4 regions of the Mesorhizobium sp. B2-4-14 genome follow, and region 1 is predicted to be linked to each of the others. Evidence: riboswitches for the same ligand, from Rfam matches in the RefSeq annotation. Region 1 holds a riboswitch; each other region holds the start of a gene.
What was found. Region 1 has a riboswitch for cobalamin ahead of FJ938_RS20725 (CbtB-domain containing protein). Riboswitches for the same ligand answer to the same signal wherever they lie in the genome.
Positions count from the first base shown of each region.

Region 2: another riboswitch for cobalamin. It lies ahead of bluB (5,6-dimethylbenzimidazole synthase); the one in region 1 lies ahead of FJ938_RS20725 (CbtB-domain containing protein).
Region 3: another riboswitch for cobalamin. It lies ahead of FJ938_RS02500 (aromatic ring-hydroxylating dioxygenase subunit alpha); the one in region 1 lies ahead of FJ938_RS20725 (CbtB-domain containing protein).
Region 4: another riboswitch for cobalamin. It lies ahead of FJ938_RS18685 (DUF1636 family protein); the one in region 1 lies ahead of FJ938_RS20725 (CbtB-domain containing protein).

Region 1 is NZ_VFVA01000025.1:69,605-74,904, forward strand. It holds gene FJ938_RS20715 (DUF1624 domain-containing protein) at 1-588, opposite strand, end outside; gene FJ938_RS20720 (MFS transporter) at 824-2,023, shown strand; cobalamin riboswitch at 2,180-2,378, shown strand; gene FJ938_RS20725 (CbtB-domain containing protein) at 2,414-2,593, shown strand; gene FJ938_RS20730 (CbtA family protein) at 2,609-3,412, shown strand; gene cobU (bifunctional adenosylcobinamide kinase/adenosylcobinamide-phosphate guanylyltransferase) at 3,405-3,920, shown strand; gene cobO (cob(I)yrinic acid a,c-diamide adenosyltransferase) at 3,922-4,530, shown strand; gene cbiB (adenosylcobinamide-phosphate synthase CbiB) at 4,583-5,300, opposite strand, start outside.
Region 2 is NZ_VFVA01000031.1:6,508-11,807, forward strand. It holds gene FJ938_RS22705 (pirin family protein) at 8-928, opposite strand; gene FJ938_RS22710 (DUF2277 domain-containing protein) at 968-1,234, opposite strand; gene FJ938_RS22715 (exodeoxyribonuclease VII small subunit) at 1,346-1,597, opposite strand; gene FJ938_RS22720 (histone deacetylase family protein) at 1,601-2,527, opposite strand; cobalamin riboswitch at 2,706-2,888, shown strand; partial or broken gene bluB (5,6-dimethylbenzimidazole synthase) at 3,009-3,518, shown strand; gene FJ938_RS22730 (hypothetical protein) at 3,683-4,666, opposite strand; gene ribB (3,4-dihydroxy-2-butanone-4-phosphate synthase) at 5,059-5,300, opposite strand, start outside.
Region 3 is NZ_VFVA01000002.1:169,643-174,942, reverse strand. It holds gene FJ938_RS02505 (hybrid-cluster NAD(P)-dependent oxidoreductase) at 1-1,045, opposite strand, end outside; gene FJ938_RS02500 (aromatic ring-hydroxylating dioxygenase subunit alpha) at 1,066-2,313, opposite strand; cobalamin riboswitch at 2,465-2,666, opposite strand; gene FJ938_RS02495 (DUF680 domain-containing protein) at 3,159-3,356, shown strand; gene FJ938_RS02490 (DUF680 domain-containing protein) at 3,429-3,635, shown strand; gene FJ938_RS02485 (DUF680 domain-containing protein) at 3,697-3,936, shown strand; gene ugpC (sn-glycerol-3-phosphate ABC transporter ATP-binding protein UgpC) at 4,008-5,120, opposite strand; gene FJ938_RS02475 (alpha-glucosidase family protein) at 5,145-5,300, opposite strand, start outside.
Region 4 is NZ_VFVA01000021.1:55,240-60,539, forward strand. It holds gene FJ938_RS18675 (ABC transporter substrate-binding protein) at 1-654, opposite strand, end outside; gene FJ938_RS18680 (ABC transporter ATP-binding protein) at 702-1,487, opposite strand; gene FJ938_RS18685 (DUF1636 family protein) at 1,484-1,888, opposite strand; cobalamin riboswitch at 1,974-2,181, opposite strand; gene FJ938_RS18690 (helix-turn-helix domain-containing GNAT family N-acetyltransferase) at 2,499-3,446, opposite strand; gene FJ938_RS18695 (hypothetical protein) at 3,491-3,670, opposite strand; gene groES (co-chaperone GroES) at 4,152-4,448, shown strand; gene groL (chaperonin GroEL) at 4,518-5,300, shown strand, end outside.

The DNA of each region.
Region 1 (5,300 bases):
CACCCCAATGCCGACGAGCACCGCGCCGAACCATGGAAACAGCGGCACGTAGTCGTTGGAACGCGGATTGATCGCCGACAGGCCGATCCACCACAGCCAGGGATGGTCGAGGGCCTCGAAGCGCAGGTAGACGGGCGCCGCGATGATCAGCGCGGCAACGACAAGCGTCAGCAGCGCGGGCAGCCGCAGGAAGGCAAGCCCAAGCAGGCTGGCGAGCGCGATCTCGTGCAGGATGCCGAAGAAGATGAAGCCATCGGGCGTGGCGATGCGTGTGACGACCGAAATGGCTATCGCCGCGCCCGCGATCATGGCGAACCGCTTCCAGAAGCCGTTCCAGCGGATCTGCTTGTCATGTGCGAGGTAGAGGCTGACGCCGACCAGGAACAGAAAGGTCGAGGCGATGCAACGCGCGTAGATTTTCCACCAGCCGAAGGCGGTAAGGCCGGGATCGGTGTAGCCGAAGAACTCAAGGTCCCAGGTGAAGTGATAGCTCGCCATGGCCAGCAGCGCGATGCCGCGAACGACGTCGATCGCGGCGATGCGCTTCGATGGCTCCGGAACGGGTGCGGTCGGCGTATGGATGGTCATGGTCTCGCGATCTGATTCAGCCCCGTTTGAGGACTATCACGGTTCAACCAGACAGAAGAAGGCCGGGACCGTCGGCATAGCGCCGAGCCGCGCCGGCCCTTTGGGATCTCGCTTTAGGCCAGCGCCGGAAAGCCTTTGACCAGCTTCGTTTTTCCCCGCACGCGCGTCGGTTTCCTCTTATTGGCACCGAAATGGCCAAGGCAGATTTGGCCGGTGATTCTGCTTTGGGGAAGCAATGTCCACCCATGTGCGCCATCCGATCTGGCTCCCGGCCCTCAAGGCCACGGATGCGCGCACCTTTGCCTCGCTCTACGCGGTCGAGTCCTTCGCTCGCGCCACGGTGTCGAGCGTCATCCCGATCCAGGCCTACGAGATTCTGCACAACGAGCAGATCGTCTCGATCCTTTATACCATCGTGGCGCTGCTCGGCCTATCGGTGACCTTGTTCATGCCGATGCTGATCCGCCGCTTTGCGCGGCGCTGGGTCTACACCGCCGGCGCCTGCCTGCTCGCCATCGGATCGCTCTTCTTCGTCACCCATACGCTTGCCGGACAATTGGCCGGCATGCTGTGCCGGGTCATGGGCGCCAGCGCGTTGTCGATCACGCTCAATCTCTACATCATGGACCATATCCGCAAGACCGACTTCATGCAGGCCGAGTCGCTGCGCATGGCGTGGTCGATGTTCGCCTGGACCGGTGGGCCGACGCTCGGCATCTTTCTTTACGCGCATTTCGGCATCTATGCCGCGCATGGCGCGGTGGCGGTGTTCGCTTCGATCTTGCTGGCCCTGTTCTGGTTCTATCGGCTCAGCGACAACCAGTCGATCCAACCGGGCAAAACGCGTCCGGTCAATCCGCTCGCCAATATCGGCCGCTTCGTCGCGCAGCCGAGACTGAGGCTCGCCTGGCTGATCGCCTTCGGCCGCTCCTGCTTCTGGACGACGTTCTTCGTCTATGGACCGCTGTTCATGGTCATCACCGGCGAGGGCGAACTGGCCGGCGGCCTGCTGGTCTCGGCCGGCAACGCACTTCTGTTCATGGCCATCTTCTGGGGCAAGGCCGGAAAGCGCTTTGGCGGCCGCAAAACCATGACCTTTGCCTATTTCGCCATGTCGGCCACGCTTCTGGCGGCAGGTGCGGTCGGCGAGAGCCTGCCGCTGCTCACTGGCGCCTTCCTGCTTTGCGGCGCCTTCTTCACCATTGCGCTCGATGCGCTGGGTTCGACCGCCTTCATGCGCTCCGTGCACTCCTATGAGCGCGCGCAGATGGCCGCGGTCTATCGCACCTATCTTGATTTTTCCGAGTTGACCCCGCCGCTGGTCTATTCCGTCGTGCTGGCGTTCTTCGGGCTGGGCTCGGTGTTCGTCACGCTCGGCCTGCTGGCGGCGTTTTGCGGCTTCGTGACCTGGCGCTATCTGCCGAAGTCGCTTTAACCGGCCTTGAAAATTCTACTCCGGCGGACATCTGTCGCGATTTTGGGCTTCCGGGTACCAATAGAACAAATGCGGCACAAGCAAACTGATCTCGACATGGCGCATTCGCAATGGTCGCCGGCGGAATTTGGTTTGCCGCGGGCGTCGATTCTGCCTATAGTCCAGCCTGTCGTCGGTTCCGTTTTGGAGCCAAGAGGGAATACGGTGCGGGCTGAGTTCTTGCCCAATGCCGTGGCTGCCCCCGCAACTGTGTGCGGTAGTCCTCTCCATAGGCCACTGAAGATTTTTCTTCGGGAAGGTGGAGAAGGGCGCTGATCCGCGAGCCAGGAGACCTGCCGGCGACAGGAAAATGACTTCGATGCCCTCGGGTGGAGGGCGAAAGGACAAGAGATGAATACCGCTTCCGTCTCCCTCGGCGCCTCCGTCTCCTCGCAGTCGCGCCTCATGCAGCTTGCGCTTGCCGCGCTGCTCGGCATTTTCGTCGTTAGCTTTGTCGGCTTTTCGCACATCGATGCGGTCCACAATGCCGCCCACGATTACCGTCATTCGATGGCATTTCCCTGCCACTGACGAGGATTTGACATCATGAACCTGTTTCGCAACGTCGTGTTCATCGCGGCGATCGCAGGGCTCGTGGCTGGCGTCGTTCTCGCCTGCATGCAGGCCTATGCCACCGTGCCGCTGATCCTCAAGGCTGAAGTCTATGAGCAGGCCGGCGGCGGCCACCATCACGACCACGCCGCACCGGCAGCAGCAGATACCAACGTTATGAGCCCTGCCGCGCCGGCAGGAAATGCCATGACCTCCGCCGCGCCGGCACCGGCTGAAGCAGCCGCCCCGGCGTCGGAAGACGAAGGCTGGGCTCCGGCCGACGGTTTCGAGCGTTTTGGCTTCAGCGTGCTTGCCAATATCGTCACTGGCATCGGCTTCGCGCTGGTCCTGGTGGCGGTCTCGGAATTCGCTGGCGGCATCGGCAATTGGCGTCAGGGCGTGTTCTGGGGCCTGGCCGGCTTTGCCATATTCACACTGGCGCCCGGCCTCGGCCTGCCGCCGGAATTGCCGGCCATGCCGTCGGCGGATCTCACGCAGCGCCAGATCTGGTGGGTGGCGACCGTGGTCGCGACCGCCGTGGGGCTAGGCCTGATCGCATTCCGCAAATCGCTGCCGCTTGCGATCCTTGCCGTCCTGCTGATTATCGCCCCGCATGTCATCGGCGCGCCGCAGCCCGACAGTTTCGAGACGCCGATCCCGGAGGGTCTGCATCATCAGTTCGTGGTGGCGGTGACGCTGACCAATCTGGTGTTCTGGCTGGTGCTCGGCGCCGCCGTCGGCGTGGTGCGCGGACGCTTCACCGGCACCGCCACCAGCCTGCGCGACAGCTTTGCCTGATCGCAGCAAGCTGACCTTCATCATCGGTGGTGCGCGCTCCGGCAAGAGCGCGCACGCCGAAATCCTGGTGACGGCTTTGCCCTCGCCATGGATCTATATCGCCACAGCCGAAGCCTATGACGACGAGATGCGTGAGCGCATCGCGCTGCACCGCTCGCGGCGTGTCGACGGCTGGGCGACCATCGACGCGCCACTCGATCTCATAGGCGCGATCAAGGCTTTGCCCGACAACCAGCCGATGCTTCTCGACTGCCTGACGCTGTGGCTGACCAATCACATGCTGGCCGAACACGATATCGCAACCGAGTGCCGTCGGTTGGCGGACGTGTTGTCACGGCCGCGCGGTCCGTGGTTCGTGGTGTCCAATGAAGTCGGACAAGGCATTGTGCCGGACAATGCGCTGGCGCGCCGTTTTCGCGATGACGCTGGACGGCTCAACCAGCAGGTCGCGGCGGTCGCCGATACGGTGCTGCTGATGGTGGCGGGGCTGCCGCTCAAGGTGAAATGACATGACCGAAGACAAGGATACGGAACGCCATCGCGCCAAGATGGCCAAGCGCAAGGCGGTGCAGGATGCCGAGGTGGCGAGCAAAACCGTCGAGAAGGGGCTGCTGATCGTCAATACAGGCCCGGGCAAGGGCAAGACCACGGCCGCCTTCGGCTTGGCGCTGCGCATGCTTGGCTATGGCAAGCGGGTCGGCGTCGTCCAGTTCATCAAGGGCAAGTGGCACACCGGCGAGAAGGACGCGTTCGCTGCTTTCGGCGACCGTGTCGTCTGGCACGCGATGGGCGAGGGCTTCACCTGGGAGACGCAGGACCTGAAGCGCGACATCGCCGCCGCCGAGGCCGCCTGGGCCAAGGCTCTGGAGTTGATCGCCGATCCTTCGATCAGCCTGGTCGTGCTCGACGAGCTCAACATCGCGCTGCGCTATGATTATCTCGATCTCGACAAGGTCGTTGCGGCACTGAAGGCGCGGCGCGAAGGTCTGCACATCGTCGTCACCGGCCGTAATGCCAAGCCGGCGCTCGTGGAGGCGGCGGATCTGGTCACCGAGATGGGACTGACCAAGCACCACTTTTCGGCAGGCGTGAAGGCGCAGCAAGGCATCGAGTTCTGAGAGTTTTGCGGGCTGTGTGCGAGGCGTTCGGGAAATAGCCTCGCTGATTCCGTTACGCCACGATGACAATCACGGAGACCACCCCGAACAGCGCAATCAGCAGATAGTCGGCAACGCGGTAGAGCTTCAGCGCCCGCCTGATGTCGCCGCTGTCGACGTCGCGGCGGCCGCCTTCGCCCATGAAGACGTCGTCGACCACCACGCCGCCATAGCTGCGCGGTCCGGCAAGCGCAAGGCCAAGCGCTCCGGCCATGGCCGCTTCCGGCCAGCCGGCGTTGGGCGAGCGGTGCTTTTTGGCATCGCGCCACACCGCAGTCCAGGCGTTGCGGGGATCGGCTTCCTTGACCAGGAAAGCAGTCAGCACGATCAGCAGAGCCGTCAGCCGCGACGCCGGCAGGTTGATCCAATCGTCGAAGCGCGCCGCCGCCCAGCCGAACGCCTCGTGGCGCGGGGTGCGGTGGCCGATCATCGAATCGGCGGTGTTGGCCGCCTTGTAGGCAGCACCCCCGGCTAGCCCGCCGACGCCTGTCCAGAAGGCGGGGGCGACGATGCCGTCGGAAAAATTCTCGGCCAGGCTTTCGATCGCCGCGCGGCAGACGGCGGCGCGGTCGAGCGTCTCCGGGTCACGACCGACGATTCGCGAGACGGCGACACGGCCCATGGCGAGGCCACCCGAGTCGAGCGAGTCCGCCACGGCCTCGACATGCTCATACAGGCTCTTCTGCGACAGGAAAGACGTCGCCAGAAGGGCGGCAATGATCAGTCCCAGG
Region 2 (5,300 bases), on a different contig from region 1:
CTGAGATCTAGCCTTCAGGCAGCGGGATGAATTCCTTGTCATCTCCTGGAACGATATCGAAGCGGCCTGTCTTCCATTCCTGCTTGGCCTGTTCGATGCGCTCCTTGGACGAGGAGACGAAATTCCACCAGATGTAGCGCTTCGAGCCAAGCGAGGCGCCGCCGAAAAGCATGAAATGCGCACCGGTTTGCGACGATACGATGATCTCGTCACCAGGCCGGAACACCAGCAGCCGCTCCGCCGGAAACACATCGCCTGCAATCGAGACTTCGCCTTGCAGCGTGTAGATGGCGCGCTCCTCGGCGTCGGCCGGGATTTTCACGCTGGCGCCCGGCGCCAGGCGCAGGTCGGCGTAGAGCGTTTCGGAATCGGCCCTAACAGGGGAGCGCAGTCCCTGGAAATCACCGATGACAACGCGGCCGCTGACGCCTTCGGCATCGATCTCGGGAAGCCGCAAGACAGCCGTGTTCTCGAACACCGGCGCCACTTCCTCCTTGTCGTCTGGCAAGGCAAGCCATGTCTGCAGGCCCGAAATCGACATTGGCGCGCCGCGCAATTCCTCCGGCGTGCGCTCGGAATGCACGATGCCGCGGCCGGCGGTCATCAGGTTCACGTCGCCGGGCTGGATGACCATTTCGGTGCCCAGCGAATCGCGATGCCGGATCTTGCCGTCAAACAGATAGGTGACCGTCGACAGGCCGATATGGGGATGGGGACGGACATCGAGCGCCTGGCCCGCGCGCAGGATCGCCGGCCCCATGCGGTCGAAGAAGATGAATGGGCCGACCAGACGCCTCTTGGCGGTTGGCAAGGCTCGGCGCACCTCGAAGCCGCCAATGTCCTTGGCGTTCGGGATGACCATCAGTTCGATCTGATCGCTGGCAAAGGCATCGCCGGCTTCAGGGTCCTTCCCCGGGAAGAAGCTCATGAACTCTCCTTGTCAGCGGTCCAGACCGCCTTGGCCGCATCAGGCAAAACGGAGCGCCGCCTTTGCCCGAAGTTTGGCCGCCACCTCTTCGCGGTTGCGCGGATGCTGGTTTGTTTCGAGAGAATCGAGCAGTTCCCGCGCCGATGCCGCGATGGCCTCCACCGCATGGTCGAACGCATGCTGGTTCTGCTTCGAAGGCCGCGTCGTGCCGCTCAGCTTGCGGACAAACTGAAGTGCCGCGTCGCGAACTTCATCGTTGGTTGCCGGCGGGTCAAAATTGAACAGGGTCTTGATGTTTCTGCACATCGCTTCCGTTTCTCCTCTTGTCCTGGAGCCGTTCCAATCGGGACGAGCTTGATCCTCAATCATGATCGTGTCCAAAAACCGGCGAGACAAGACCGTCATCGCGACCGTGCCTCAGTCCGCATCGAGCGGCTCCGTTCCGACCGGCTTTCCATCGCGCGACAGCCTGATCTTCTCGACCTTGTCCTCCGCAGCCTTCAGCAACCGGTCGCAATGCGCCTTCAGCGCCTCACCGCGTTCATAGATCCGGATTGACTGATCGAGCGGCACGTCGCCACGCTCCAGGTCATCGACGATCTTCTCCAGCGCATCGAGTGCCTGCTCGAAGCTCATCGCCTTGACGTCTTCATTGGTCTCACCAGCCATCATTCATCCTTTCATCAGCCGCGCGACATGGGCCGCGACCGAAAATGCCAATCCCTGCAGATCGTAGCCGCCCTCGAGCAGGCTGACGAGCCGGTTGTCGCCGTGACGCGCGGCGCGTTGCATCAGCTGGCCCGTCGCCCAGTCGAAATCATCCTCGGTCAGATTGATCTCGGCCAGCGGGTCGCGGTGGTGCGCGTCGAAGCCGGCCGAAATGATGATCAGATCGGGCGCGAATTTGTCGAGCGCCGGCAGGATCCGCGACAGGAAGGCATCGCGAAACACCTCGCTGCCGGTCTGCGGCGCCAGAGGCGCGTTGACGATGTTGCCGGCCCCAGTTTCGTTCTTCGCACCGGTGCCGGGATAGAGCGGCATCTGATGCGTCGAGCAGTAGAGCACCGACGGATCGTCCCAGAAGATATCCTGTGTGCCGTTGCCGTGATGCACGTCCCAGTCGACGACGGCGACCCGCTCGGCGCCATGCTTTTTTTGCGCATAACGCGCCGCGATGGCCGCCGTATTGAAGAAGCAAAAGCCCATGGCGGTGGTTTTCTCGGCATGGTGGCCGGGCGGGCGGGCAGCGACGAAGGCATTGTCGGCCCGGCCAGTGAAGACGTCGTCGACGGCCGCGTTGGCGGCACCGATCGCGGTGATCACCGCCTGCCAGCTCTTCGGACTGGCGGTGGTGTCGGCATCGACGCGGGCGATGCCCTCTTCGGGGATGGCGGCGCGCACACGCGCGACGAAATCGGCCGGATGTGCATAGAGGATAGTGGCTTCATCTCCTTCCGGCGCCTTCACGCGGTCGAGCGCGGCAAAGGCTTCGTCGTCGAGCACGCGCTCGATGGCGCGCAAGCGGTCCGGCCGCTCGGGGTGGCCGGGCGGCGTGATGTGCTCAAGGAAGATAGGGTGCGTGTAGAGACGGGTGGCCATGGTCCCTATCTAGTGCCCCGACGCGGCAATGGCCATGCGTTGCGGCTTGATCGCTGGGGAAAATCACGTCTGCGTCCATTCGCGTCGCTGCGGGGATTGGCGCGGCCGGGGCTTCGGCGTAAGGTCGCCACCACTGCCTGGTGCCCGCCGGTCTGTTTGTTTCAGCCGCATTATGCGACGCCAAGTGAATCCACTTGGCTGCAAATGCTCTGGCGGGAGAATCGGGAACACGGTTGAATTCCGTGGCGTGCCCAACGCTGTAAGGGGGACCGCGTCGGTAAATGCCACTGTCGATGACGGGAAGGCACCGGACGCGGGTTGATCCCGAGCCAGAAGACCGGCCTGGCAGGCATCGTCACCCGCATGGTCAGGCGGGCGGCATTGATTTGAAGTCGCAAGGGGACAAGCGATGCCGGAAGCCATGACCGCTCCTGTGGGCGATGGATTTGACCAGATGGCGCGCGACGCCGTCTACCGAGCCATGTTCACCAGGCGCGATGTTCGCAGCCATTTTACTCCCGAGACCATCGACGACGAGGTGCTGGCTCGGCTGCTGCTTGCAGCCCATCACGCGCCATCGGTCGGGTTCATGCAGCCGTGGAACTTCATCGTCATTCGCGGTGCCGGGCGCCGGGAGAAGGTACGTGACCTGCTCCTGGCCGCGCGTGAACAGGAACTGCCAGCAATCGAGGAAGAGCGACAAGCGCTCTACCGCAAGCTCAAGCTGGAAGGCATCTGCGAAAGCGCGCTCAACATCTGCATCACCTGCGACCGCCAGCGCTCGAAAGGTTCGCCGCTGGGGCGTTGGCACAATCCGGAGATGGATCTCTACAGCACGGTCTGCGCGGTGCAGAATTTCTGGCTGGCGGCACGGGCCGAAGGCATCGGCGTCGGCTGGGTCAGCATCATCGAGCCTGAGGCGTTGAAGCGGCTGTTGGCCATTCCCGAGCACGTGACGCCGATCGCCTACCTCTGCGTCGGCCGTGTTTCCGAGTTCGCGCCCAAGCCGGACCTCGAGACACATGGCTGGGGCCGGCGATTGCCGCTGCCCGAATTGATCATGAGCGAGACGTTTTGCGGCCAGGGCGAGACGCCGCTCAAATCAGCGGTGTCGAGCCTCTATACCGTCGCCGGCACGCCCGCCAGCCCGGCCGATCAGCGTGTCGCGCCGGCCGTGTCCCAGCGCGAACCACCGAAGGAGGAGAGCGCCTTGTCCTTGAGGTCCCTGAACTTCGACGATGCCTCGGCCAGCCGAGCGTCCCAAGCCGGATCTGGCACCTGGCCGGCGATGGTCTTGAAGTAGACCTGCATCAGGCAGGCGATGGCGAAGGGCTCGATGAAGGCTGCCTTGAAGGCCCAGGCAAAGACGATGGCGAGCACGAAGGCCCAGCCGGCAAGCTGCCCGGGCATGAGGAAAAGAATGGCGCCGGCCGGGGCCAGCATCAGCAGGAAGATGACAAACGACACGCCCCACATGATGATCGCCAGCCAGACGGCGTTCTTGACCATGATCTTGCCGTTCTGGGCGTAGAGCACCACGCCTTGGCGTGCGGTTTCGAACGGCGAGGACGAGTCGATGCGGATGTTGTAGCCGAGGATGATCTCGTCGACATAGGTCAATGACAGGCGGATTACGGTGTTAATGAAGCTGACCAGCCCGCTCAAACCGGGAATGGGGAGGAAGGCGGCGATGCCGCCGAGCAGCCCGGTGATGGCGCGAATGGCGCCCTTGACCAGTTGGTCGACGACAAAAAGGATATTGGCCTCGGCGAAGCGCTGCGTCACCACTTTCCTGGCATAGGCGATCTGGTTCTGGCCGCCGGGCACATCTTGGCCGTCGATCAGATGGACCATGACGGCGATATGGCCGGCCTTGACGACGTAGAGAATGTATTCGCGGATCCAGTAGACGGCGATCGAGACGGCGCCAAAGCCGACGACGCCGCCCCATAGAGCAAAGGACAACGGCCCGTCGGGATCGGTGGAGATATGGCCGACGCCATAGCCGACGGAGGCGCCCGTGCCAGTCGCCAGGATATAGGCCAGAGTGATACCGAAATAGACGATCATGCGAAAAACAATGAAAGGCCAGGTCCGCATCGTGATGGACACCGACCTGCCGATATTGAAATCCCACATGCCCCGAATCTCCCCTCAGAGAGGGCTGGGAGGATGCGCTCACCCCGAAGATTGTCAACCGGGGGGCGACGAGAAGAAGCGAGCAGCCGCTCGTTTCGCAAACGTTCGGAATTGGCCGAGGCTTCCGCGACGTCGTCATCCACGGGCGGAGCGACGCGAAGCGGAGCGCAGACCCGAGGATCCATGCCGTAACCTTGATCGAAGATCACAGCGGAGCAGAATTCTGGACCGTGGCAACGCGTCGAAGTCGCGGCATGGATCCTATGGTCTGAGCCGCGTCGCTTCGCTCCTTGCTTCGCCATAGGATGACGAGGCAAGCGGACGCTTCAGTCAATCGCCAACGCAGGCGACCTGCCAGCAGGACCTTTCCGCCGCGTCGATCCCTCGGTGGACTACAAAATCTCGGTCTTGGCGATATGGATGCCAAAACCCTCCAAACCAACATAATGGCGCTCGCGCGAGGCGATCAGGTTGATCGAGGAAATGCCGAGATCCTTCAGGATCTGCGCACCTAGGCCGATTTCGCGCCATTCGTTTTCGCGCCGGCGCGCCTCTTCGTGATCCTCGCGGTCACCTGATGCAGGGCGCTTGCGCTCCTGATGGGCGACACCGACCGAGCCTTCGCGCAGATAGA
Region 3 (5,300 bases), on a different contig from region 1:
CGTCATCGATCTCGTGATCGAGGATGCCGCCATTGTGGCTCATTTCGACATCGCCGAAGACCTTCTTGACCTTGCAGGTTCCACACAGGCCGAATTCGCAGGCCGCGGGTATCCGCACGCCCGAGGCGCGCGCCGTCTGCAGCACGGTCTGGCCGGCGACACATTCGGCATCGACGTCCGAAAGCGCGAAGCGAATCGCTGTCGCGGCTTCGGCGGGAACAGGGGCGCCGTCCTGTGCGGGCGCTGCGAACGGCGCCGGGATTTCCTCCACCACCGGCGCGGCGAAGCTCTCCTGGTGGTATTTCGTCATGTCGAAGCCGGCGGCTTCCAGCATGCCGCGCACGGCCCGCATGAAAGGATCCGGACCGCAGCAGAAGATCTCGCGTTCGCGAAAATCGGGCGCCAGCAGCGGCAGCCTTATGGCGTCGATACGGCCCATATGGCCGTACCAGCCCTCACGGCTTGAGCGCTCCTCGATCATGAAGCCGAGCGACAGGCCGGGCATATGGCCGCCGAGCAGTTCGAGTTCCTTGCGGAAGATGATCTCTTCGGGTCGGCGCGCGCAGTTGACGAAGCTGACATCGGTCCATGGCGCGCAGTCGTTCAGCCAGCGCAGCATCGACATCATCGGCGTCACGCCCGAGCCTGCCGAGATGAACAGATATTTGGCTGCCGGATGGCTGTGCAGCGAGAAGTCGCCGGCCGGCCCGTAGGCCTTGACGTGTGAGCCAGGCACCAGATGATCGAACATCCAGCGCGTACCAATGCTGCCGGCCTGTGCCTTCACCGTCACCGCGATCGAGAACGGCCTCGATGGCGACGATGACAATGTATAGGTGCGCATCAGCGGCCCGTCATCTGTCGGCAGTTCCAGCGTCACGAACTGGCCCGGCTTGTAGCGGAACCAGGTCTGGTTGTCGGAGCGGAAGGTGAAGGTCTTGACGTCAGGAGACTCGTCGCTGACCCCAATCACTTCCAGCACCTGGAGCCGGTCGTTCCAGGGCGCCATCTGGTCGAGATGGCGGTAAAGGCCAAGATCAGTCATCGCGTTCATCCTTTGGCCTCTCAGGCGACACTGCGGAGCGCTGGTCGACCATCCTCGGCGAGGCGCGGACCAATGAAACGCGCATACCAGTCGACGAACTGGATGACGCCACCCTCATGCAGCTCCGAATACGGGCCTGGTTCGTAGGCCGGCGACAGGATGCCGAAGGCGTTTTCCTCGACGATACGGCGATCCTGATCGTTGGTCTCGGTCCACACATGGGTGAGTTCGGCGAGATCGTAATCGACGCCCTCGACCGCATCCTTGTGCACCAGCCATTTCGTCGTTACCGCCGTTTCCGTGGCACTGATCGGCAGCACGCGGAAGGTAACGGCGTGATCGATCAGGATGTGGTTCCAGGTGGTCGGATAGTGATAGTGCATCAGGGTGCCGATGCGGTCGGCCGAGACGCTGTCGGAGAGGTTCTTCTTCACCGCCCGCTTGCCGCTCATCGTGTAGCTGACCGCGTCGCGCAGCAGCGGCGCGCGGGTGGCGCGATATTGCCCGGCCGGATCGATGCGGAATTTGCTCGGCAGGCCAACGGCCTCGCATTTCGCCCAGTGCGCGATCATCTCAGGATCGCTGTCGGCGCCCTGTACACCGGTCACGGTCGGCGCCTCCGGGAAGGTCTTGCAAAGCTCCGGATGGCTGCCGGCGCAATGATAGCACTCGCGGTTGTTTTCCCAGACCAGCTTCCAGTTGCCCTTCTCGACGATGGTGCTCTGGAAAGCGATCTTTGCTTCGCTCAGCCGGTGCGGCTTGAGATAGGGTTCGATCATCGCCCGCATCGGTGCGAAGTCGGCGGGCTCCCTGGCCAGGCAGATGAAGACGTAGCCGGCCACGCTCTCGCAGGCGACCGGCTTCAGGCCGAACTGGCCTTTGTCGAAACCGTCGGCCATCTGGCGGGCGAACAGCAGGCGGCCGTCGAGCTCGTAGGTCCACTGGTGATACGGGCAGACCAGTTTGGCCGCCAAGCCCTTGTCGGTGTTGCAGACGCGGCTGCCGCGATGGCGGCAGGAGTTGTGGAAGGCATTGATCTTGCCCTGCTGGTCGCGCACCAGCACGACCGGATAGTCGCCGATCTGCACGGTGATGAAGCTTCCCGGCTTCGGCAATTCGCAATCATGGCCGATGAACAGCCAGTCGCGATACCAGATCAGCTCCATGTCGAGCTTGAAGTAGTCCGGGTCGGTGTAGAAGGGCTGTTCCAGCGAAAAGCCCTCTCTGCGGCTGTTCAAGAGCCTCAGCATATCGTTGCGCGCATCCATGTCCTGTCCTCGCATTCATCGCATCGGCCCGTCCAAACGGACGCGCGTCGCTCTAATGACTGAACCGGAGGGGATGAGAGGAAGGACAAGGCTGCATGCCGGCAAGCGCCGGGCATGCGGCATCCGCCTCTTGACCGCCCACCGCGATCAGTCGAGTTCTACGATCTCTGGCTGGTTTCCGGGCTCTGGAGTGTCCTTGCGGACGGTCGCGACACCTTCCCAGGCTTGCGCCCAGTGGTCTCCCGTTGCGACTTGAACTCCACCACCGTCGCGGGGGCAGCGCCGGACTTTGACCGGCTTCCCAATTCTCCGCCCCGTCGTCACGAAGCGGCACCTGAGATGACATGATCTAATCACGACAGCGCTTGCGACATCGGCATGAAAGCGACATTGCATCCATGTGGCGCGACACCCATGCGCAACGATCTGGTCACGAGCAGCGACAGCGAAAATCATCGCGGTGACGGCCGCGCCGGGCGTCGGAATCGGCCCGGAGTGGAAGCAAAAAGGGTTAACGGTTTCGAAAAGTGACTATTAGCAGATTCTAAAATCGAACCGAACGGTTCGTTTCTGTTGACGGTGCGTGCAGGACGGTGTGAACGCCGAGCCTCCGATAGAGTCGGTGATGACGACACCGACTTTAATTAACGCGTTGATATTGCAACGGAAAAATCGCACGTGGAAGATCTTGGTACAATTTCAAGTAGTGGATTCATGGTCCACGTTGAACATCTTCGTGATTGGAAACGGCTAGCTGGCTCTCCCACATCGGGGTCGTCCGAACGACGCGATTTCAATCCCAAGACACGCCGCTAGACGGACGGAAAAATACTGGAGTACCCAAAATGAAAAAGATTGTTCTCACTGCCGCCGCCCTTCTGGCCATTTCCGGCAGCGCCTTCGCTGGTAGCGATCACTATGGTGCGAATGGCCCCGCGGCCACTGCTGCCGACAGCTCTTACACCGCTTCGATCAAGAAGTCGGAACCGGCTGCTCAGACGCCCACCCACGGTGCTGACCGCAACCTCTTCGGCAACAACTAACAGCCGATCTCCAGCAGGCGGCGGGTTTGGCCTGCCGTCCTGGCGACATTCGAAGAATTCAGGAGACTTGAAATGAAGAAGATCGCTCTTGCTGCCGTCGCCGTTCTGGCCATTTCCGGCAGCGCTTTCGCCGGCAGTGACAATTATGGTTCGAATGGCGCTAGCCAGCCGGCCGCCACGTCGACCGACAACTCATACACCGCTTCGATCAAGAAGTCCGAACCGGCGGCTCAGACGCCTACGCACGGTGCCGACCGCAACCTGTTCGGCAACAACTAATATCAACGACAACCGGCGGGCTTGCCCGCCGCTTGGATTCGCGAATACCGGAGTACCCGAAATGAAAAAGATTGTTCTTACCGCCGCCGCTCTTCTGATTGCCGCCGGCAGCGCCTATGCGGCCAACGACAATGTTGGCGGCACCGACATCAACAAGCAGGCGACGACCGCCAATGTCGACACTTCGCATACCGGCTCGATCCGCAATGAAGGATCGCCTGTCTACAAGCTGCTCAATTCCTCGGGTGACGCACAGAAGTCCGCCCCACAGGGCAGCGACCGGAATCTCTTCGGCCGTTAATAGCCGATGTGGAATACAAAAAGAGCCGCGGGCCGATGCCTGCGGCTCTTTTTTATCACCAGAACCCTGTTTCAGGCCGCCTTTGCCTCTACCTCGTGAAGCGCGAAGGAGCGGCCGTCCGCGTCGAAGATATGAAGGTCGCCGGCATCGGCGGTCAGCCGCAGCGTCGAGCCGCGCTTGACCTCGACATTGCCAGGCAGCTTGGTCACCAGGGGCAGGTCGGTCCTGCCGATGTCGACATAGACCAGCTGGACCTCGCCGAGTTGTTCGATATAGTCGACCGTCCCTTCGAACAGATAGTCCGTGCCGCTGGCGATCGCGAGATCTTCCGGGCGCACGCCGAAGCTTACCGCCGCGCCCTTCGCCGAAGCCGGTGTCGCGATCGGCACCGTCGCCTTGCGTCCGCCGACATGACTGATCACGGTCGGGCTGCCGGTCCTGTCGACGGTCGCCGGCAGGATGTTCATGGCCGGCGAGCCGATGAACTGGGCGACGAACAGATTGCCGGGCCTCTTGTAGAGTTCCATCGGTGTTCCGACCTGCTCGATATGGCCCTCCTTCAGCACCACGATACGGTCGGCCAGCGTCATCGCCTCGACCTGGTCGTGGGTGACGTAGATCATGGTCGTGTTGGGCATCGATTCCTTGAGCTTGGCGATCTCGATACGCGTGGCGACACGCAGCGCGGCGTCAAGGTTCGACAGCGGCTCATCGAACAGGAACACTTTCGGATTGCGCACGATGGCGCGGCCGATGGCGACGCGCTGACGCTGACCGCCCGACATCGCCTTGGGCAGACGGTCGAGATACTTGGTCAGCTGCAGGATTTCCGCCGCCTGGCGCACGCGCTTGTCGATCTCGGCCTTGCTTTCCTTGCCGATCTTCATCGAGAAGGCCATGTTGTCGTAGACGGTCATGTGCGGATAGAGGGCGTAGGACTGGAACACCATGGCGATGCCCCGCTTCGACGGCGGCACGTCGTTGACAACCTCGCCGTCGATCCTGAGTTCGCCTGAGGTGATCTCCTCGAGCCCGGCGATGGACCGCAGCAAGGTCGACTTGCCGCAGCCCGACGGGCCGACGAAGACGATGAACTCGCCCGATTTGATGTCGAGGTCGATGCCGTGGAGAATGTTGAGATTGCCGTAGGACTTCTTCACTTGTCGCAGCGTGACATCGGCCATGATTTTCTCCCGGTGATTTGAAATTCAGTCTATGCGCCCGAACCAGGCGCCGTAGCCGCCGAGGCGGACGGTGCCTGTGTCTGCCTTCTCCGAAAATCCGTGTCCCGGCAAAGGTTGCAGCGATCGGTCGCCAAGGTCAACCTCGGCCGGCTTGGCGCCCAGATTGAAGACACAGACGAT
Region 4 (5,300 bases), on a different contig from region 1:
GATCATGGCACTCGGGATGGCGAATTTTCCGGCGGTGAACGGCTTGTCCTCGCCTGAATCATAGAGGAACACCCGTGTTCCATTGCGGGCGCCGACCTTGGCGGTAATGTCGGCGAGTTGCGCCTTCCATCCGGAGACAAGCCTTTCCGCTTCTGTCTCCTTGCCGAAGATCTTGCCCAGTTTTTCGACATCGCCGTAGAGAAGGTCCAAGGAGGCTGCCGGGCGGTTCTTGTCGAGATGGACGCAGCTTTCCGTCAGCACCAGCGTCTTGATGCCGTGCGGCGCGAGCGTGTCGGGAGTCACGTCGCCGCCCGGCTTCATGCCGTAGTACCAGCCCCCGAAAAAGAAATCGGGCTCGACCGCGACGAGGTTTTCGAGCGTCGGGTATTTTGGCGCCAGTTCCGGAATGGAACCCTGCTCGGCCTTGAATTCGGGGCCCACCTTGTACCATCCGGTGATGCCGGTCAGTCCGACGATCGACGGCTGCAGTTTTAGCGCGAAGGCCATTTCGGCCATGTTGAGATCATGAATGACGGCGCGCTTGGGAGGGGCATCGAAGGTCAGCGGCCTGCCGCAACTGTCGACGGTGACCGGGAAGGCGAAGGCTGCCGACGCCAGCAGCGAGAAGGCGAGCGACAGGGCGAGGCGTTTCACGATTTTTGCTCCTTGGTTGAACTGTGTCGGATGAAAGTTGGTTTCGGTCAGGAAGGCGCGGCACGGTTCGGAACATCGAACACGGTCAGTTCGCGGTCCTCCGTGGGATGGCGCAGGCGAAACACGTCGACGCCGAAAATCTCGCGGATCAGTTGTTGCGTCAGCGCTTCGCGCGGCGCCGCCAGCGCATGGAGCCGGGCTTCGTTCATCACCGCTACCCTTGTGGCGAACGGCGCCACCAGCGCCAGATCGTGCAGCACCGCGATCACCGTCATGCCGAAGCCAGCCACGAGTTCGAGCAGTTCCGCGCGGGCGCGCGGGTCGAGATGGTTGGTCGGTTCGTCGAGGAACAATACTTTCGGTTCCTGGGCGATGGCGCGCGCAAGCTGGGCGCGTTGGCGTTCCCCGCCCGACAGCGAGCCAATGGTGCGGCCAAGCTGGGGCAGCAAACCGGTCCGGCGCAGCGCGTCCACGACAATGTCGCGTTCCTCGCTCCTGTGTTTCAAGCCGGCATGCGGGACGCGGCCAAGCTCGACATAGTCGATCACCGCCAGCCGCGGATCCGGCTGGTCGGTCTGGCCGACGACGGCGATGTGAAGGGCCCGCTCGGCCGGCGAAATCCTGTCGAGGCGGCGCCCGCCGAGTTTCACCTCTCCGGAACTTGGCTTGAGCATGCCGGACAACATGCGCAGCAACGTGGTCTTGCCGGCGCCGTTGGGGCCGATAATGGCGAGGCGATCGCCGATGGCCATGGACAGGCTGACCGCGTGGACCAGATTCCGCCCATTCGCCACCGCGCCGAGATCGCGCGCCTCGAGAAGCGGCACCGTCATCGGCTGTCTCCTGCTGGCTCGTCCGCTACCGGGATGCGGGCCAGCGTCTTGCCGGCCAGTCGCGGCGGACGTTGTCCGGCATTGCACCAGCCGTCGGGGAGCGAGGCGTAGAGCCTGGCAAATCGCACGAGATCGCCGGCATCGGCTTCCGCATCGATGGAGCCGAAGAGATAGGCGGCCTTGCCGGGCGCCTGGAACGCCACCGCCAGCGGCCGCGCACAGCCTGCCATGCACGCCACCCCCTCGACCGTGAAACCCTGCGCCACCGCGAGTTCGGCGTGGGTCGACAACCGCGAGCGCAAATCGGTGCACAAAGCTTCGCCCGACCTGGTCCCTGTCGGGATGTCGCGGCAAAGCGTGCACACGATGATACGGTGAATGCGATCTATGGCGGCGCCCAACTTTCCGTCTTTCTCGATTGGCGACGGAAGGATGTTGGCGGTCGGTCATCAGACCGACGTCCACGTCTCCTCCCGGCACACCCCGTCCGGTCAACTCCGTGATGGCAGGTCTCCTGGCTCGCGGGTCTCGGCGCAATCCTGCCTTCCCAGCCTCGCCGGCCAGTGGCATTTCGGATCTCGCTCACCGCTTACAGTTGCGGGGGCAGCCACGGCCTCGATCCCAGGCGGATCTCACCGTGTTCCCTTTTCACCCCTCGCCTTTCGACTCGGGGACCATCACCATTCCACCCTAGTTTTCCCCGGATTGCATCGCAACGGATTTCTCGGTTGCCACGACCGGAGCTGAAGCCGCGTGCGACCACGCATCTTTATGTAATAACATAACGCAATAACGCATGAGGCGCGGCGCTGTCAAGCGAGGGGCTGTCAGCCATCTGTCGAGCGAATTGCGCGGAGTGCGCAATTTCGATCAAATTGGCCAAGCGCGGAAAGCCGGATGATTTCAGGTCGAATCGACCTGAAATCTGAATCCGCTTCTAATCAAAGAGATAGGGCATGACGTCGTCTGAAAACCGCTTCACACTTTTCGGCATCATGCTCTGGCGGAAGATCACAAATCAAGATTCCAGTTCTGACCAACCAGATCCTTGCCGAAGGAATGGTGAGGTTCTTCCTCGATCAATTTGAAGCCGGCGGCCTGGTAGATATGCCGGGCAGCGGCGAGAATGTCATTTGTCCACAAGGTCAGCGTCTTGTATCCCCTGGCGCGGACAAAGCCGATGACTTCCTCCACCAGTCGCTTGCCGATGCCGAGGCCACGCGCCGAAGGCTCGACATAGAGCAAACGCAGCTTCGCCACCTGATCCGACTTGCGTACGACGAAGACCGAGCCGACGACCTCGCCTTCCCGCTCGGCGATCCAGCTGCGCTCCCATTTCGGATCGTAGGATTTCACGAACGCCGCGAGGATTTCGGCGACCAGCGCCTCGTAGGTTTCGTCCCAGCCATAGTCCTGGGCATAGAGCAGCCCTTGCCGGCGGGTGATCCAGCCGATGTCGCCGATCTGCAGCGGCCTCAACAGATAGGGGATCGTTGGCTCGGCATTTTCGGCGAGTAGACGCTGCACCGTCTGCATGGATTTGACCAGCCGGTCTTGTTCCGATGCCGGCAGCCGATCGAGCAGGGCCCGGACCTGATCGTGCGATTCCTTGTTCAGCGGTGCGAAGGCATTCCTGCCCGCCTGCGTCAACGCAATCGACGATTGCCTCGCGTCCGAAACCAGCGTCGCTCTGGAGATGAGGTGAAGGCGTTCGAACTTTTTCAGCAAACGGCTGACATAGCCGGCATCGAGGCCGAGATCGCGTCCAAGGTCGGTCGCGGTCAGGCCATCGCGATGCGCCAACTCGTAGAGCACACGCGCCTCGGTCAGGGAGAAGGCGCTTTTCAGCAGCCCTTCGTCGAGCAGCCCGATCTGGCGGGTGTAGAAGCGGTTGAATGCCCGCACGACATCGATCCGCTCATTGGCCGCATCATTGCCGGGCTGATGGTGAACCGTCATTGACATCTCCTGTCTTTACAGGATCAATCATTTACTTGACTGAGTCAACTATCTTGAGCATCCGACGTGTTCACATCATCGGCAACACCGGCCAACGATCCGCAAATCCTGCCGCCGGATAGCACCGCGATCGGCCCGAACTGCTGCAGCACGGCCGCGCTCTGCGTCGGCCGCAGGAACGCGTAATCGCCTGGCCTGATGGCCGTATCGGCAGGCAGGCCCATGAATTGTTGTAACCGATGTCAACAGGCGGGAGCGGCGTGAGGGCGATCCTGGCCGGTCGCTGGTCTATCTCGCCCGACGAATGAGGCCTTCAAAGCCGTCGGCCAGATCGGAGGCGCCGGCCGTGAACATCTTCACGAGGTTCTGGGGACGGCCGGGAGTCTTGTTGGCATCAAGGAGGCCCTGCCCTCATGCAGAACGAAATCGAATTTTCCGTAGTCAAAGCCGAGTTCACGTCGCCGCGGCGGAACGTTGCCCGCTTCTGGTCCTCGGTTCGGCCAAGCTTCGGTAAGTTCACCATCATGATGGAAAGAGGCACTCGGCGCGCCTTGACTCTGGCAGGCCAGCAGCCTATCTCATCGCCACGTTAGCACTCGCCACTGGTGAGTGCTAACTACAGGTCCGGCGCCGCCGGACTTTGTTGTTGTCCGGCTTCGCCGGATGGAGGAACTGTTTCTCACCGTTCTCATCGAGGAAGAAAAAATGGCAAAGTCGAAGTTCCGCCCGCTTCATGACCGCGTGGTCGTTCGCCGGGTCGAATCCGAATCCAAGACCGCCGGCGGGATCATCATCCCGGATACGGCGAAGGAAAAGCCGCAGGAAGGCGAGATCATCGCCGTCGGCTCCGGCGCCCGCGACGAAAGCGGCAAGCTCGTTCCGCTGGACGTCAAGGCTGGCGATCGCATCCTGTTCGGCAAGTGGTCGGGCACGGAAGTCAAGCTCAATGGCGAAGACCTTCTGATCATGAAGGAATCCGACATCATGGGCATCATCGGCTGATTATCGGCCTTTCCGTCAACTGAATCTTGAATCTTCGGGCTCGCTGCGAGCCCCTGCCAGGAGTTAAACATGGCTGCCAAAGACGTAAAATTCTCCCGTGACGCCCGCGAGCGCATGCTGCGCGGTGTCAACATCCTCGCCGACGCGGTGAAGGTCACGCTCGGCCCCAAGGGCCGCAACGTCGTCATCGACAAGTCGTTCGGCGCCCCGCGCATCACCAAGGACGGCGTCACCGTCGCCAAGGAAATCGAGCTTGAGGACAAGTTCGAGAACATGGGCGCGCAGATGGTCCGCGAAGTTGCTTCGAAGACCAACGACATCGCCGGCGACGGCACCACGACCGCGACCGTTCTGGCTCAGTCGATCGTCCAGGAAGGCCACAAGGCGGTTGCCGCCGGCATGAACCCGATGGATCTGAAGCGCGGCATCGATCTCGCCGTGGCCGACGTGGTCGGCACGCTGATCAAGAACGCCAAGAAGATCAAGACCTCGGAAGAGGTTGCCCAGGTCGGCACCATCGCCGGCAATGGCGACTCCTCGGTCGGCTCGATGATCGCGGAAGCGATGCAGAAGGTCGGCAATGAAGGCGTCATCACGGTCGAGGAAGCCAAGACCGCCGATACCGAACTGGAAGTCGTCGAAGGCATGCAGTTCGACCGCGGCTATCTCTCGCCTTACTTCGTCACCAACGCCGACAAGATGGTCGCCGATCTGGAAGACGCCTACATCCTGCTGCATGAGAAGAAGCTCTCCAACCTGCAGGCCATGCTGCCGGTGCTCGAGGCTGTCGTGCAGACCTCCAAGCCGCTGCTCATCATCTCGGAAGACGTCGAAGGCGAGGCTCTGGCCACG